2 linked regions of the Caballeronia sp. TF1N1 genome follow. The protein of the gene in region 1 binds, or shares a complex with, the protein of each later gene. Links are inferred from orthologs where the notes say so. Each region holds a gene or a part of one and is shown in the gene's direction. Other genes may lie near its edges.

Evidence for each region.
Region 2: the proteins of LDZ28_RS06635 (region 1) and dnaN are in contact, whole or in part, in a cryo-EM structure (PDB 8GIZ), measured with the Escherichia coli proteins. The link is inferred for Caballeronia sp. TF1N1 from one-to-one orthologs.

Annotation. Positions count from the first base shown.
Region 1 is NZ_CP084626.1:1,431,706-1,440,070, reverse strand. The notes cover bases 1,834-4,774. They hold LDZ28_RS06635 (DNA polymerase III subunit delta'), read left to right. Parts: upstream 1,834-2,749; coding sequence 2,750-3,799; downstream 3,800-4,774. Other genes in these bases: LDZ28_RS06625 (TatD family hydrolase), read left to right, coding at 4,335-4,774; LDZ28_RS06630 (GNAT family N-acetyltransferase), read left to right, coding at 3,819-4,331; tmk (dTMP kinase), read left to right, coding at 2,092-2,712; mltG (endolytic transglycosylase MltG), read left to right, coding at 1,834-2,091. Also shown: LDZ28_RS06650 (folate-binding protein YgfZ), read right to left, coding at 1-977; more of mltG, read left to right, coding at 1,081-1,833; more of LDZ28_RS06625, read left to right, coding at 4,775-5,129; LDZ28_RS06620 (ankyrin repeat domain-containing protein), read left to right, coding at 5,181-5,933; LDZ28_RS06615 (Rap1a/Tai family immunity protein), read left to right, coding at 6,010-6,366; LDZ28_RS06610 (mechanosensitive ion channel family protein), read left to right, coding at 6,579-7,811; otsA (alpha,alpha-trehalose-phosphate synthase (UDP-forming)), read left to right, coding at 7,882-8,365. UniProt on the Escherichia coli protein: Part of the beta sliding clamp loading complex, which hydrolyzes ATP to load the beta clamp onto primed DNA to form the DNA replication pre-initiation complex.
Region 2 is NZ_CP084626.1:207-8,624, forward strand. What follows is about bases 60-3,053. They hold dnaN (DNA polymerase III subunit beta), read left to right. Parts: upstream 60-1,000; coding sequence 1,001-2,107; downstream 2,108-3,053. Other genes in these bases: gyrB (DNA topoisomerase (ATP-hydrolyzing) subunit B), read left to right, coding at 2,222-3,053. In the rest of the region: more of gyrB, read left to right, coding at 3,054-4,693; LDZ28_RS00020 (hypothetical protein), read left to right, coding at 4,929-5,123; ATP-dependent RNA helicase DbpA, read left to right, coding at 5,126-6,508; LDZ28_RS00030 (MFS transporter), read right to left, coding at 6,721-8,106; LDZ28_RS00035 (DUF488 domain-containing protein), read left to right, coding at 8,325-8,418. UniProt on the Escherichia coli protein: Confers DNA tethering and processivity to DNA polymerases and other proteins. Acts as a clamp, forming a ring around DNA (a reaction catalyzed by the clamp-loading complex) which diffuses in an ATP-independent manner freely and bidirectionally along dsDNA.

The DNA of each region.
Region 1 (8,365 bases):
ACGAATTCGAGCGCGGGGCCATCGGCGGCGCCGACGTGCACCGAGCCGTTATCCAGCGACGCCAGCTTGATCTCGACGAGACAATCCACGCCGCCGCCTTCGGCCGGCGCCACGTTGACCACCATGCCGCAAGGCTGACCGGGATCGGCCGAATGGAACAGCTCGGCGCCCGGCGTGGCCGATTCGCCGTGCGCGAGCGCCGTGCGTCGCTTGATCGTGCCGCGATATTGGCTGCGCGCGACGATCTCCTGTCCCGGATAGCAACCCTTCTTGAAGTTCACCGCGCCCAGCACGTCGAAGTTGACCATCTGCGGGACGAACCGCTCGGTCGTCGTCTGCGTGATGCGCGGCTCGCCCGCATGGATGTCGAGCCAGTCCCACAGCGCCGGTCCCGCGCGCCGCAACTTCTCGCCGAGCTCGGGCAGTCGTGCTTCGATATCGGCCCTCGGGCCGACCCACAGGAAACGCGGCCGATGCGCCGCATCCGGCACACGAATCAGCGCGCCATGCGGACCTTCCACCTTGACATGCACGCCGTCGGGCAACGCATCGAAGATGCCGGAGAGCGCCGCGCGCACATCGCCCGCAAAGCCGACTGCCGCGAGTTCCGGCGTCGCGTCACTCAGTTTCGCCTTTGCGCGCAGCACGAACATGGACAGACGCTTTTGCACGGGCGCCTGGACATCGTGCGAGATCAAGAGACGCACGGTATCGGCTGAACGCCACATGAGAAACGAACCCAGCAGGCGTCCCTTCGGCGAGCAATAGCCCGCGAGGCGCGCCGTGGATGCGTCGAGATGCTGGACGTCGTTGGTGACCTGGTTGTGCAGGAACGAAGCGGCATCCTCGCCCTTGATGTCGATCACGCCGAACTGCGTGAGCGGCACGAAAACGCCCGCTGTCTTCACGGCTTCGAAGTCGTCGGCGGGAATGGCGCTTGGAGCGGAACCGGGGGAAAGCTGGGTTTGGGAATTCATGGCGTCAAGTGCGGTCAATCCTGTCAGTCGGTCCGGCCGGTCAAACTGACCGGGGCGCAGGCGGGCAAGTTATTATATTGGTCTTATTCCTAGTGTGTCTGGCATGTCCCTTTTCAAGAAATGCGTCGTGGCGGTGGTGATCGTCGCGGTGCTCGCGGCGGCGCTCGCAGGTGGCGTCTATTACTGGGCCAATCGGCCGATGAACCTCACGCCCGCCGAACTCGACGTCACCATCAAGCCTCACAGCAGCCTGCGCAGCGTCAGCGCCCAGTTGATTCGCGGCGGCGTGCCGGTCGAATCCGAGCTTTTCGTGTTGATGACGCGCGTGCTCGGGCTTTCGTCGCAGCTCAAATCCGGCAATTACGCGTTCAAAAGCGGCGTGACACCCTATGAAGTGCTGCAAAAGATCGCGCGCGGCGACGTCAACGAGTACGTGGCCACCGTCATCGAGGGCTGGACGTTGCAAAAAATGCGCGCCGAACTCGACGCCAACTCCGCGCTCGCGCACGACACCGCCGGCATGTCCGACACGGACCTCTTGCGTGCAATCGGCGCGCCCGAGGTGGACAAGGCATCGGCGGAAGGACTGTTTTTCCCGGATACCTATCTTTTCGACAAAGGCACGAGCGACCTCACGGTCTACAAGCGCGCGTACCGGATCATGCAGCAGCGGCTCACCGAAGCCTGGAACACGCGCTCGCCGAATTTGCCTTACAAGACGCCTTACGAGGCGCTCGTCATGGCGTCGATCGTCGAGAAGGAGACGGGGCGCGCAACCGACCGGCCGCTCGTGGCGGCGGTGTTCGCCAACCGGCTGCGGATCGGCATGCCGCTACAGACCGACCCGACCGTCATCTACGGCCTCGGTCCGGCTTACGGCGGGCATCTGAAGAAAAAGGATCTGCAGACCGACACTCCGTACAATACCTACACGCGCATGGGTCTGCCGCCCACGCCGATCGCGCTGCCCGGCGTGGCCGCGCTCACCGCGACGCTCAATCCCGCCGCGAGCAATGCGCTCTATTTCGTGTCGCGCGGCGACGGCAGCAGCATCTTTTCCGACAACCTGGGCGACCACAACAAGGCCGTCGACAAATACATCCGGGGTCAGTGAATGGCGCGGGGCAAGTTCATTACTTTCGAGGGTATCGACGGAGCGGGCAAGACCACGCATCTGGAGTGGTTTCGCGAGCGGCTCGCCGAAAAACTCGCCGCGCACGCGCGCTCGGTCGTGATGACGCGCGAGCCGGGCGGCACACCGCTCGGCGAAACGTTGCGCGGCATTCTGCTGAATCAGCCAATGGACCTCGAAACCGAGGCGCTCCTCATGTTCGCCGCGCGCCGCGAGCATCTCGCGCAGGTCATCGAACCGGCGCTCGCGCATGGCGACTGGGTGCTGTCGGACCGTTTTTCGGATGCCACCTTTGCTTATCAGGGCGGTGGACGCGGTCTGCCGCGCGACAAGCTGGAAGCGCTGGAACGCTGGGTGCAGGGCGGTTTTCAGCCGGACCTTACCGTTCTGTTCGACATTCCGACGGAGACCGCGAGCGAACGCCGTTCGGCCGCGCGCGCGCCGGACAAGTTCGAGAGCGAATCGGAGGCATTTTTTAAGCGCACGCGCGCCGAATATCTGCGGCGCGCGGCCGAATCGCCGCAGCGGTTTTTCATCGTCGATTCGAGCCGGCCCATCGACGATATCCGCACGCAGCTCGAAGATGTCATCGCGAGCCTTTGATCCACGCTCAAGCAACGCCTAACCCACTGAACCGCCGATGATTTATCCCTGGCAAGCCAACGACTGGCAGCGTCTCCAGCAGCTACGCGCGAACTGGCCGCATGCGCTTTTGCTGCATGGCGAAGCGGGCATCGGCAAGCTGCAATTCGCGCAGCATCTGGCGAAGGGGCTGCTGTGCGAAACGCATCTGCCGAGCGGCGAGCCGTGCGGTACGTGTTCCGCTTGCCTGTGGTTCTCGCAGGGCAATCATCCCGACTACCGCGCGGTGTTGCCCGAGGCGCTTGCGGGGCTTGGGGCGGCAGGCGCGGATTCTTCCGCCGATGCATCCGCCGAGAAAGCCGAGAAAGCCGATGGCGACGAAGGCAAGAAGAGCCGCGCGCCGAGTAAGGAAATCAAGATCGAACAGGTACGCGCGCTGCTCGACTTCTGCAGTCTCGGATCGCATCGCGGCGGCTTGCGTGTCGTGCTGCTGTATCCCGCCGAAGCGCTTAATGTCGCGGCGGCCAACGCGCTCTTGAAAACGCTGGAAGAACCGCCTTCGGGCGTCGTGTTCCTGCTGGTGTCGGCGCGTATCGACCGCTTGTTGCCAACCATCATCAGCCGCTGCCGACAGTGGCCGATGAGCGTGCCGCCCTTCGACGAAGCGCGCGCGTGGCTTGCGTCACGAGGTATCGACGATGCCGCCGGGCTTCTCGCGCAAGCGGGCGGCGCGCCGCTCAACGCGCTTGCGCTCGCGAGCGACGAGAACCGCGCGCTGCGCGATTTCACGTTGGCGCAACTTGCGGCCGGCCCGAACTGCGACGCCTTCGCGTGCGGCGAGAACCTGCAGAAACTGCCGGTGCCGCTGGTGCTCGGCTGGCTGCAACGCTGGCTTTACGACGTACTCGCCGAGCGCACGGCAGGCCGCCCGCGCTATTTTCCGGGCGCGGCCAAGGCGCTCGCGCGATGCGCCGCCAGCGCCGACCCGGCCGCGCTTTCGCGCTACATGAAAACCGTCACGCGGCAACGCGCCGTGGAGAATCATCCGTTGAACGCGCGTCTCGTGTTCGAGGAACTCTTCATGGGCTATCGCGGCATCTTCGCCTGAACCTGAACGCAATCACGCCATGAGTCTTCAATATCGAGACGCCACGCTGGACGACCTGCCCGCCATCGTCGCCATCTACAATTCGACGGTCGCCTCGCGCCTCGTCACGGCCGACCTCGATCCGGTTCCGGTCGAAAGCCGCCTTGCCTGGTTTCACGCGCACGGACCGGACAAGCGTCCGCTGTGGGTCGTGGAAGAGGGCGGCGAAGTCATCGCGTGGCTGAGCTTCTCTGATTTCTACGGCCGTCCGGCCTACGCGCGCACGGTCGAAGTGAGCATTTATCTCGACGAACGCGCGCGCGGCAAGGGGCTCGGCAAGCAGTTGTTGCACGAAGCGCTGGAGCGCGCGCCGACGCTTGATGTGGATACCGTGCTCGGCTTCGTCTTCGGACATAACGAGCCGAGCATGAAGCTCTTCGGCAGCTTCGGTTTCGAGTCGTGGGGCACGCTGCCGCGCGTCGCGGTTCTGGACGGCGTCGAGCGCGATCTCGTCATTCTCGGCTTGCGGCTCGGCGCGAGAGCAAAGGAGTAGCGAATGTTCGTCGATTCCCACTGTCACATCAATTTCGAAGGCCTCGCCGACCGGCTGCCCGAAGTGCTCGACAAGATGCGCCAGCAGAAGGTCACGCACGCGCTTTGCGTGTCGGTGGATCTGGAGACGCTGCCATCGGTGCTCGATATCGCCGAGCGGCACGAGCACATCTTCGCATCGGTTGGCGTGCATCCGGACCACGAAGACGCAACGGAACCGAGCGTCGCGCAACTAGTGGAACTGGCGCGGCATCCCAAAGTCTGCGCAATCGGCGAGACCGGGCTCGACTATTACCGGCTGGAAGGCCGCAGCATCGCCGACATGGAATGGCAGCGCGAGCGCTTTCGCAACCACATTCGCGCGGCGCACGAGACCGGCAAGCCGCTCATCATCCATACGCGTTCGTCGGCGGAAGACACGCTGCGAATCATGGAAGAAGAACGCGCGAGCGTGCCGGGCGGCGTGATGCATTGCTTCACCGAGACGTGGGAAGTGGCGCAAGCCGCGCTCGCGCAGAACTTTCATATTTCGCTTTCGGGCATCGTCACGTTCAAGAAGGCCGAGGACGTGCACGACGTGGCGCGGCGCGTGCCGCTCGAACGTCTGTTGATCGAGACCGACTCGCCATATCTCGCGCCGGTGCCGTATCGCGGCAAGCCGAATGAACCAGCTTACGTGAGCTATGTCGGACGTCACATCGCGCAGTTGCGCGAAGAGACGGACGAAGCGGTCGCGAAAGCCACCACCGACAACTTCTTCCGGCTGTTCAAGATCCCGCCGGGCGCGCAGGCCGTCTGACCGGCACGCTCGGCGAGAACCACTGTTTCAAAGGCAATCCAAAGGTTCACTATGAATAAATCCCCGATGTTTTCCTCGCGTGAAGCGGGACAAAGCAAGCGCACGAGCACACGTTCGAGCACGCGGCAAATGTTGGTCGGCGTGCTGCTCGCCGCGTGCGCGTTCGCGCAACCCGCGTTGGCCGAGTCCGTGGACGCGCTCATCAAGGACGTCAAGTTCGACGACATCTCCTCGGTCAAGAAGGCGCTTTCGCAGGGCGCGGACCCGAATACCGTCGACAACACGGGCGCACCGCTCATCGTGATCGCCGCGCGCGAGAAGTCGGACAAGGTAGGCCAGGCGCTTGCCGACAATCCCAAGACCGATCTGGAGAAGCAGGACCCGGCCGGTGAAAACGCGATGATGCTCGCCGCGCTCAACGGCGACGCGACTTTCGTGAATCTCCTGATCGCCAAGGATGCCGAAGTGAACAAGAAGGGCTGGTCGCCGCTGCACTACGCGGCAACCAACGGTCATGACGATATCGTGAAGATTCTGCTCGACCATTCGGCCTATATCGATGCCGGCGCGCCGAACGGCACGACGCCGCTCATGATGGCCGCGCGCGGCGGGCATCTGTCCACCTGCAAGCTTTTGCTCGACGAAGGCGCGGACTTGCGCGTGAAGAACCAGCTTGGCATGACGGCTGTGGACTTCGCGAAAAAGTACAACGAGAAGGACGTCGCGGAAGGCCTGCAGGCACGCCTCGACGCCATGCCGGCGGCCTCGACGGGCGCCGCAAGCAGCACAAACAGTGCAAAATAACGTAACCACGGGGAGCGGGCGGCCAGGCGCGGCCGCCGCGCCCCTTTGAGCCGCCGCTCCACATAAAAGGAAGACCATGCTGCGGAAATTCGTCTTCGCCTGTGTTCTCGCCACGCCCGTCAGCGCGTTCGCATTCACTGGCAGCGATTTAAATCAACTTTGCACCAAGACCGACCCGAACTCCCGTACTGCCTGCGCGGCCTATATCGAAGGCGCCGCGGACGGCGTGTATAACACCATCGAGGCAATTGGCGGAACCTCCGGCCCGCAAGTCGGCCAATACTTTTGCCTGCCCGCCGAAGTCAAGCCGCAACAACTGACCGATGCAGTGCGCAAGTACATCGCGGACAATCCCGACAAGTCCGGCTTCAATGCGACGACCATGGTGTCGCTCGGACTTGGCAAGGCGTTTCCCTGCAAGGCGGAACGTTGATCGCAAGGCTTCGAGGCGGGCAGCGAATTTGCTTGATGCTCGACGCCGCCCGCCTCTGCACTTGAAGACGTAGAAGCCGACCTGGACGCCGACTAAAGACGCACCCCGGCAGCACGAACCGCGCACGATGCGTCCGACATGGCGCATAGTGGCGAGGCTCGTGCACGCGGCCGCCGTATCCACCTTCCTGCGAGGCTGATCCCGCGACGCTCATGCTTTCTTTCGACCGCTTTCTCGATCTAGCCGAGCGCCCGCTCGGCACCTGGCCCGGCGCGCTGTGCGCCGCCGCCATCGCACTGATCGTCGCCATCGGGGTGCATCGGATCGGTGCGCGCGTCTTGACGCGCGTCGCGCGGCCGTATCCGCTGATGAGCACGGTGCTGCGCTACATCGACGCGCCCGCGCTCGTCCTCATCATCATGCTCGCGTTCGGCTTCGTGATCTTCGAGGCGCCGGACACGCTGCCGCTCATCGGCGTATTGCGCGATATCGAAACCGTCGCGTTGATCGGTGCGCTCACGTTCCTCGCCGCGCGTTCGGCGAGCGCGGTGGGCGAGGCGATCGTGCAGGCGCATCCGCTCGATACCGACGACAATCTCAACGCGCGCCGCATCCACACGCAGGCGCGCGTGCTGGCGCGCTCGGTCATGGTGGTGATCGTGATCATCGGTTTTGGCGGGGCGCTCATGGCGTTTCCGAGCGTGCGGCAGATCGGCGCGAGCTTGCTGGCTTCCGCCGGTGTGGCGGGTTTGGTCGCGGGTATCGCCGCACGGCCCGTGCTCGGCAATCTGATCGCCGGCTTGCAGATCGCGCTGTCCCAACCCATTCGTCTCGATGACGTCGTCGTGATTCAGGGCGAGTGGGGCCGCGTCGAAGAGATCACGGGTACCTATGTGTCGATCCGCATCTGGGACCAGCGGCGGCTGATCGTGCCGTTGCAATGGTTCATCGAGAATCCGTTCACCAACTGGACGCGCAATAGCTCGCAGATCATCGGCACGGTGTTTCTTTTCGTCGATTACCGCATGCCGATCGCGCCGCTGCGCGCGGAACTCGAACGCATTCTGGCGAGCGCGCCGGAGTGGGACGGTCGCGTGCAAGTGCTGCAAGTCACCGATGCCACCGAGCACGCCATGCAATTGCGCGCGCTCGTCAGTTCCTTCGACTCCGCGCTCAATTGGGATTTGCGCTGCCGGGTGCGCGAAGGCTTGCTGAATTTCGTGCAGGCGGCGTATCCGCAGTATCTGCCACGCGCACGGGCCGATCTCTCCACCGACAGCAAGCACGTGGACTTCGCGCCGCCGCTGGAACGCGCCAACACGGCATCGCCCACCACCGCGAATACCGCGGCGGACCCGGTCGCGAGCCGGGGCGAGCGCACGGGTCCCGATCCGCGCGCGAACTCGGCGGCATCGACCGCGCCGGTGGATGCGCTGAAGCGATAGAAGCGACAGAAATTTCAAGCGAAGCACCGCAACCGAATCATCGTAGTCAGCAAACGAAAAAGGAATACTCATGAGCCGTCTCGTCGTCGTATCCAACCGGGTCGCTACCCCGACCGAAACCAAGGGCTCTGCGGGCGGCCTCGCCGTCGGCGTGTTCGGCGCGCTGAAAGACAGCGGCGGCGTGTGGTTCGGCTGGAGCGGGGACGTGGTGAGCGAGACCGTCGCGAACCAGGGGCCGACGCTGCAGCAGGACGGCGCGGTGACGTTCGCCACCGTCGGCCTGCCGAAGAAGGACTACGACCAGTACTACCGCGGCTTTTCCAACGCCATGCTGTGGCCGGTTTTCCACTATCGCAACGATCTCGCCGTCTACGATCGTGACGAATACGCGGGGTATCGGCGCGTGAATTCATGGCTCGCGCACAAACTCATCAAGCTGCTCGAACCGGAAGACGTGATCTGGGTGCACGACTATCACCTGATTCCGTTCGCCGAGGCGTTGCGCAGCGCGGGCGTGACGAATCGCATCGGCTTCTTTTTGCATATCCCGTTTC
Region 2 (8,418 bases), 1.4 Mb from region 1 along the record:
CTACCATTCGCTCGATCTTTTGTTGATCGACGATATTCAGTTCTTCTCGGGCAAGTCGCGTACGCAGGAAGAGTTCTTCTACGCGTTCGAGGCGCTGGTCGCGAACAAGGCGCAAGTCATCATCACGAGCGACACGTATCCGAAGGAAATCTCCGGTATCGACGACCGTCTGATCTCGCGCTTCGATTCCGGTTTGACGGTCGCCATCGAGCCGCCCGAGCTGGAAATGCGCGTTGCCATTCTGATGAGAAAGGCGCAGTCCGAAGGCGTGAGTCTTTCCGAAGACGTCGCGTTCTTCGTCGCGAAGCATCTGCGCTCGAACGTGCGTGAACTCGAAGGCGCGCTGCGCAAGATCCTCGCTTATTCGAAGTTCCATGGCCGCGACATCACCATCGAGCTGACCAAGGAAGCGCTCAAGGATCTGTTGACGGTGCAGAACCGCCAGATCTCGGTGGAGAACATTCAGAAGACCGTCGCGGATTTCTACAGCATCAAGGTCGCCGACATGTATTCGAAGAAGCGGCCGGCCAACATCGCGCGCCCGCGCCAGATCGCGATGTATCTGGCGAAGGAACTGACGCAGAAGAGTCTGCCCGAGATCGGCGAGCTTTTTGGCGGTCGCGATCACACCACCGTGCTGCACGCCGTGCGCAAGATCGCGGCCGAACGCGGCACGGATGCGCAGCTCAATCACGAACTTCACGTGCTCGAACAAACGCTGAAGGGTTGAGCCGGCGCGAACGCGTCGATTATTGCGCCACCGGACCTGTTTATTGGTAAAAACGCCCCCAATTTTCGGGGGCGGTTCCGTTTTAAGGCACAATATAGGTTTAGCTATCCGTGGCCTGGGCGGCTGGCGTCAAGCATTCGCGAGTGACCGGCGGGGGGCCGGCAACGCGTGTTACGAGGTTGTCCGGCGAGCGCGGCGAACCAACCGCTGGTGACAAAACCAGCGGTGGCAAAACCGGCGGACAGGCCGTCACATCAACGAAGGAACTCTATGCAACTGGTCAAGACCGAACGAGACAATCTTCTAAGGCCGCTGCAAACCGTGAGCGGTATCGTAGAACGCCGCCATACCTTGCCGATCCTCGCCAATCTGCTGATCACCAAGAACGGCGCCGATGTGTCGTTCCTCTCGACGGATCTCGAACTCCAGATCACCACCCGCGCCGATTTCGGCGTTGGCAGCGACCAGATCGCCACCACGGTCGCCGCGCGCAAGTTGCTCGACATTTTGCGCGCCATGCCGCCGGGTGAGGTTGCGCTCGACTTGTCCGACAAGCGCCTGACCGTGCGCTCCGGCAAGAGCCGCTTCGCGCTGCAGACGCTCGCCGCGGACGAGTTTCCTACCGTCAACCAGGCTACAGACTTCGGCGCGAGCCTTTCGGTTCCGCAGAAAACGTTTCGCCAGTTGCTCGGCATGGTGTATTTCGCCATGGCCCAGCAAGACATTCGCTATTACCTGAACGGCATGTTGCTCGTGGTGGATGGCGACCAGTTGATGGCCGTCGCAACGGACGGTCACCGTCTCGCGTTCTCGTCCATGAAGATCGACGGCGGCACGTTCCCGCGTCAGGAAGTCATCATCCCGCGCAAGACCATCCTCGAATTGCAGCGTCTGCTGGAAGACATCGACGACACGCTCAAGATCGACATCGCCGCGACGCAGGTGAAGTTCAGTTTTGGCCAAGTCGAACTCGTGTCGAAGCTCGTCGAAGGCAAGTTCCCCGACTTCCAGCGCGTGATTCCCAAGGCGCACAAGAACACATTCGAAATCGGTCGCGAAGAACTGCAGCGCTCCCTGCAGCGCGCGGCCATTCTCACGTCGGACAAGTTCAAGGGCGTGCGGTGTCTGGTCGAGCCGGGTCAGCTCAAGATCATGTCGACCAACGCCGACCAGGAAGAAGCGCAGGAAGAGCTGGAAATCGCATATCAGGGCGATACCGTCGACATCGGTTTCAACGTCACGTATCTGCTCGACGTGCTTGCGAATCTGAAGGTCGACACGCTGCAAGTGAGCCTTGGCGACGCCAACTCCAGCGCGCTCATCACAATTCCGGAAAACGAGGAATTCAAGTATGTCGTGATGCCAATGCGCATCTGACGCGTTCAGGTACCACGAACACACCAAGGGGCGGCTCGCCCCTTTGGCGTTTTTAAGGTGTTTTGAAAAGTTTCGAGCAGTAACCGAAGCAGCGACGCAGAACCGGAAAATTCCATGACTGAAAACACAAATTCGCAACCCGACAACAGCTACGGCGCATCGTCCATTCAGATCCTCGAAGGTCTGGAGGCCGTGCGCAAGCGCCCGGGAATGTATATCGGCGATACGTCGGATGGCACCGGTTTGCATCACCTCGTTTTCGAAGTGCTGGACAACTCCATCGACGAAGCGCTGGCCGGCTATTGCGACGACATCCACGTGACCATCCACGCGGACAACTCCATTTCGGTGACGGACAACGGCCGTGGCGTGCCCACCGGCCTGAAACGCGACGACAAGCACGACCCGAAGCGCAGCGCCGCCGAGATCGTGATGACCGAACTCCACGCGGGCGGCAAGTTCGACCAAAACAGCTACAAGGTGTCGGGTGGCCTGCACGGCGTGGGCGTGTCGTGCGTGAACGCGCTGTCCGAATGGCTGCGCCTCACCGTGCGCCGCGACGGCAAGAAACACTTCATGGAGTTCGCGCGCGGCGTGGTGCAGAACCGCGAGCTTATCGAAGAGAACGGCGTGCAGTATTCGCCCATGCCGGTAGTCGGCGACACCGAGAATCGCGGCACCGAAGTGCACTTTTTGGCGGACGCGACCATCTTCGGCAATGTCGAATTCCACTACGACATTCTCGCCAAGCGCATGCGCGAGCTTTCGTTCCTGAACAACGGCGTGCGCATTCGCCTGACCGACTTGCGCACCGGCAAGGAAGACGACTTCGCTTTTGCGGGCGGCGTGAAGGGCTTTGTCGAATACATCAACAAGCAGAAGCAGGTGCTGCATCCGAACGTGTTCCATGCAACGGGCGAGCGTGAAAACGTCACCGTCGAAGTGGCCATGCAGTGGAACGACAGCTACAACGAAAGCGTGCTCTGCTTCACCAACAACATTCCGCAGCGCGACGGCGGCACTCACCTGACAGGCTTACGCGCCGCGATGACGCGCGTGATGAACAAGTACATCGCCGACCACGACATCGCGAAGAAAGCGAAGGTCGAGACGAGCGGCGACGACATGCGCGAAGGGTTGTCGTGCGTGCTGTCGGTGAAAGTGCCTGAGCCGAAGTTTAGTTCGCAGACGAAGGACAAGCTGGTGTCGTCGGAAGTGCGCGCGCCGGTCGAGGAAATCGTCGCGAAGGCGCTGGAAGATTATCTGCAAGAGACGCCGATCGACGCGAAGATCATCACGGGCAAGATCGTCGATGCCGCGCGTGCGCGCGATGCCGCTCGCAAGGCGCGCGAGATGACGCGGCGAAAGGGCGTGCTCGACGGCGTCGGCTTGCCGGGCAAGCTTGCGGATTGCCAGGAGAAGGACCCGGCGAAGTCGGAAATTTATATCGTCGAGGGTGATTCGGCGGGCGGCTCGGCCAAGCAAGGGCGTGACCGGAAGTTCCAGGCAATCCTGCCGTTGCGCGGCAAGGTGCTGAACGTTGAGAAGGCGCGCTTCGACAAGCTGATTTCATCCGAGCAGATCGTGACGCTCGTGACGGCGCTGGGTTGCGGCATCGGCAAGGATGATTACAACCTGGACAAGCTGCGCTATCACCGCATCATCATCATGACCGACGCGGACGTGGACGGCGCCCACATCCGCACGCTTTTGCTGACGTTCTTCTATCGGCAGATGCCGGAGATCGTGGAGCGCGGGTACATCTATATCGCGCAGCCGCCGCTTTACAAGATCAAGGCGGGCAAGGACGAGCGGTATATGAAGGACGCGCACGAGCTCAACCAGCATATGCTGAAGCTCGCGCTGCAGGGTTCTGAACTGGTGCCGAGCGAAGGCGCGGACCCGATTTCGGGCGATGCCTTGGGCGAACTCGCGCGTGCGTATTTGCTGGCCCAGGCGGTGATCGATCGCATCAGCCGTATTTACGATGCCGCCTCGCTCGAAGCGGTGATGGATGGCACGGTCATCGATTTGTCGACGCAGGAAGCGGCGGAGGCATCGGCGAAGGCGCTCGAAACGAAGTTGCGTTCGGACCCGTTGAAGCCGGAAGTGACGGTCGAGGCGGCATACGATCAGGTTCGCGAGCTGCGTTCGTTGCATATCAAGCGGCGTCACCATGGCAACGTGAAGGTTTCGGTGTTCGATGAAGATCTTCAATTGACCGCCGACTACAAGCAACTCGTTTCCACTGCCGATACCTTCAAGGGCTTGATTGGCCAAGGCGCGTTGATCAAGCGCGGCGAGCGCTCGATGGCCGTGCTGGACTTCAAGAGCGCGATGAAGTGGCTGATCGCGGATGCGGAACGCAACGTCAGCAAGCAGCGTTACAAGGGCTTGGGCGAGATGAATCCCGGACAGCTTTGGGAAACGACGATGGACCCGGCCGTGCGGCGTTTGCTGCGCGTGCAGATCGAGGACGCGATTGCGGCCGACGGCATTTTCACGACGCTCATGGGCGACGATGTGGAGCCGAGACGCGCGTTTATCGAGAGTAATGCGTTGCGGGCGGGGAATATTGATGTTTGAGGGGTAGGTAGCGCGACGCTATCACTCCGAAACCGTAAGTACCGCGCGCGAGGTCTCACGCGCTGGCACTTACGGTTTTTTTATTGAACGCCAACGCCATACTCCCACCCAAAACGCACGGACCTGGTTCCGCCGCGCCACCCGCAGACCCGCGTACACTTTCGGTTTGAACCGAAAATCACTTCGCCGCATTCCGTCGCGGCTACGTGCATCACGCAACAACGAGAAATCCGACATGTTCACCTGCCGAAACCAGTCCTGCGACGCAACGTGGGACGTCTCAGACGTCGTCATCAAGAATGAAGGTCAGGGCCTGCTGTTCCGCTGCCCGATGTGCGGCGCGCGCAATTACGTGACGCGCCACGACGCACCCGATGGCGCCATCACCTACGAGCAGGTCACCGAAATCCCGCCGCGAGGCGCGCAATAACCATGGCGACCGATACCTCATTCAGCAGCCTGCCGCTCAACGAAGCGATGCAGACGAATCTGCAGCAGCTCGGCTACACATCGATGACGCCGATCCAGGCCGCGAGCCTGCCGCTCGCACTCGCCGGTCACGATCTCATCGCGCAGGCGAAAACGGGCAGCGGCAAGACCGCCGCCTTCACGTTGCCGCTGCTCGCCAAACTCGATGCGCGTCAGTTCGCCGTGCAAGCGCTCGTGCTTTGCCCAACTCGCGAACTCGCCGATCAGGTCACGCAGGAAATCCGCCGCTTGGCTCGCGCAGAAGACAACGTGAAGGTGCTCACGCTATGCGGCGGCACGCCCATGCGTCCGCAGATCGCGAGTCTCGAACACGGCGCGCATATCGTCGTGGGCACGCCGGGACGCATCATGGATCACCTTCAGCGCGAAACGCTTTCGCTGAATGGCATACGCACGCTCGTGCTCGACGAGGCCGACCGCATGCTCGACATGGGCTTTTTCGACGATATCGCTTCAGTCGCGCGTCTGTGTCCGAAAGACCGTCAGACCTTGCTGTTTTCGGCGACGTATCCGGAGGGCATCGCGAAATTGAGCCAGCAGTTCCTGCGCAATCCGCGCGAGATCAAGCTCACCGAACAGCACAGCAACGCGAAGATCAAACAACGCTTCTATCAGGTCGAGGATCACGAGCGTCTGCATGCAGTGGGTTTGCTGCTGGATCACTATCGTCCCGTCAGCACGCTTGCGTTCTGCAACACGAAGCAGCAATGCCGCGACTTGCTCGACGTACTGCGCGCGCAAGGCTTCGAGGCGCTCACGCTGCATGGCGAACTCGAACAGCGCGAACGCGATCAGGTGCTCGTGCAATTCGCCAATCGCAGTTGCTCGGTGCTGGTCGCGACCGATGTCGCCGCGCGCGGGCTGGACATCACGCAACTCGAAGCGGTCATCAATGTCGATGTGACGCCGGACCCTGAGGTGCACGTGCATCGCATCGGGCGCACGGGGCGTGCGGGCGAGGAAGGTTGGGCGCTGTCGCTTGCGAGCATGGACGAGATGGGACGCGTCGGCGCGATCGAAGTGGCGCAGCGCAAGGAAGTGGAATGGTATCCGCTAGCGGAGCTGACATCGGCGGAACCCGGGCATCTGAAGCCGCCCATGGCGACGCTCCAAATCCTCGGCGGCCGCAAGGACAAGATCCGTCCCGGCGACGTGCTCGGCGCGCTGACCGGCGAAGCGGGCTTCAAGGGCGAGGAGATCGGCAAGATCAACGTGATGGACATGGTCACGTACGTGGCCGTTCAACGCGGTATCGCCGATGATGCCGAGCGCAAGCTGGCAGCGGGGAAGTTGAAGGGGCGGAAGGTCAAGGTGCGGCGGATGTGAGTCCGGTGAGTCGCCAACGAGCTAGTTAAGGAAATGTAGCGTGAAGGGTTGTCCTCCAAGCGAGCCCGCCCGACGCGCCCCGCAGCGCCGCACCGCGAATTCACGGAAGCGAGCCGCGCGCGCGAAAGCTTTGCAGATTCAGCGTATCCCGGCCTTCACGCGGGTTTCCAAGCAACTGCAAACGTGCGGTGCAACGGCGCCGTGCTCGACCCTCAAACTTTCCTCTGCGGCTCGACTGAAATCCCATCCGACGACGTCACCTTCGACGTTCTCGCCGTCACCAGCCGCAATCCGCTCGCCACGCTTCCCACGCCCGCGAACGCCGCTCCAAGCGACAACGCGAGCGCCGGACCATGCTTCCCCGCGATGCTGAAGCACAACGCGACGAGCGCCGCGCCGGTGGCCTGTCCGATCAGCCGCGAAGTCGCGATCGTGCCACTTGCGCCACCCGCGCGTTCGCGCGGCGCGCTCGACATGAACGCCTTCAGATTCGGCGACTGAAAGAAGCCGAAGCCCGCGCCACAGATCGCCATGCGGATGCAGATTTCGAGCACATGCGGTTGCGCTGGCAGCATCGCGAGCGACACCATTCCCACGCATAGAATCGCGAGCCCGACGCCGCCCAGCAAACCCGGCGCGTGCCGATCCGACAAGCGTCCGGCGATCGGCGCCATCAACGCGACGAGCGCTGACCACGGCGTCATCAGAAAGCCGGTTTCCACCTGACTGCGACCGAGCACGCTTTCGAAGAAAAACGGCAACGACACGAACGCGAGCCCTTGCGCGGCAAACGAGCAGATCGCGGTCATCGTGGAGAGCGCGAACATCGGGCGGCGGAAGAGATCGACGGGTAGCATCGGCGCGGGATGACCGCGCTCGCGTCGGAGAAGCAGAACGCCCGCAATCAACGTGACGCCGAACGACGCGAGCACGGTATGCGCGGGCGCGCGCTGGGCCGCTTCGCCGAGCGCGAAGATGAGCGACGCGAACGTGATCACGTTGAGCAAGGCGGCGACACGGTCGAAGCCGTGTTCGGCGCGCTTGGTCTGCGGCAACGACCGCACCGCGATGGCGAGCGCGAACACGCCGATCGGCAAGTTCACGGCGAAGAGCCACGGCCACGTGCCGAGCGAGAGCACGATCGATGCGACCGTCGGCCCGACCGCGAACGCGATACCCACGACGAGCGCGTTGAGTCCCACGCCGCGCCCAAGCCGATGCGGCGGAAAAATCGCGCTGATGAGCGCCGCGTTGACGCTCATGATCGCGCTCGCGCCGAGCCCTTGCAGCAGGCGCGCGGCGACGAGCGTCGGCAGCGACCACGAGAACGCGCAGACCGCGGACGCGACGAGGAACACGACGAGCCCGCCGAGATACACGCGCCGGTGTCCGAGGATGCCGCCGAGCGCGGCAAGCGGCAGCAACGTGGCGACCATTGCCAGCTGATACGCGTTGATGATCCAGACCGACGCGGCGGGTGTCGTATGCAGATCGGCCGCGATGGCCGGCAACGCCGTGTTCGCGATGGCGGTATCGAGCGTGGCGAGCGCGACGGACAGCAGGATCGCGAGCATGCCGCGGCGCTCGAGCGAGGACATGGGTGCGTCGGGGTTGCGGGGCGCGTTTTGGGGATGTTCTTCGGAGGGCACGTCGGCGGTTCCGGATGTAAGCGGAAGAGGAATAATCCGAAACGATACGGGAACCCGGTGCATTCCGCTCGCCACGGTCGCGGGAGCTTTCAAAGCGTTGTCAGCGTGTATCGCGCGTTGCTTCGGCGCGGTTATCCTTCGCCGGTGACATTCGAAGGAAAACGATCATGGCGATTCGAATCGTGCGGCTCGGCACGCCGCGCGCGGTGGACGAAGGGCTGCGTATCGGCACGGTTCGGCGTCCGCCGCGCGGCGTGCCGA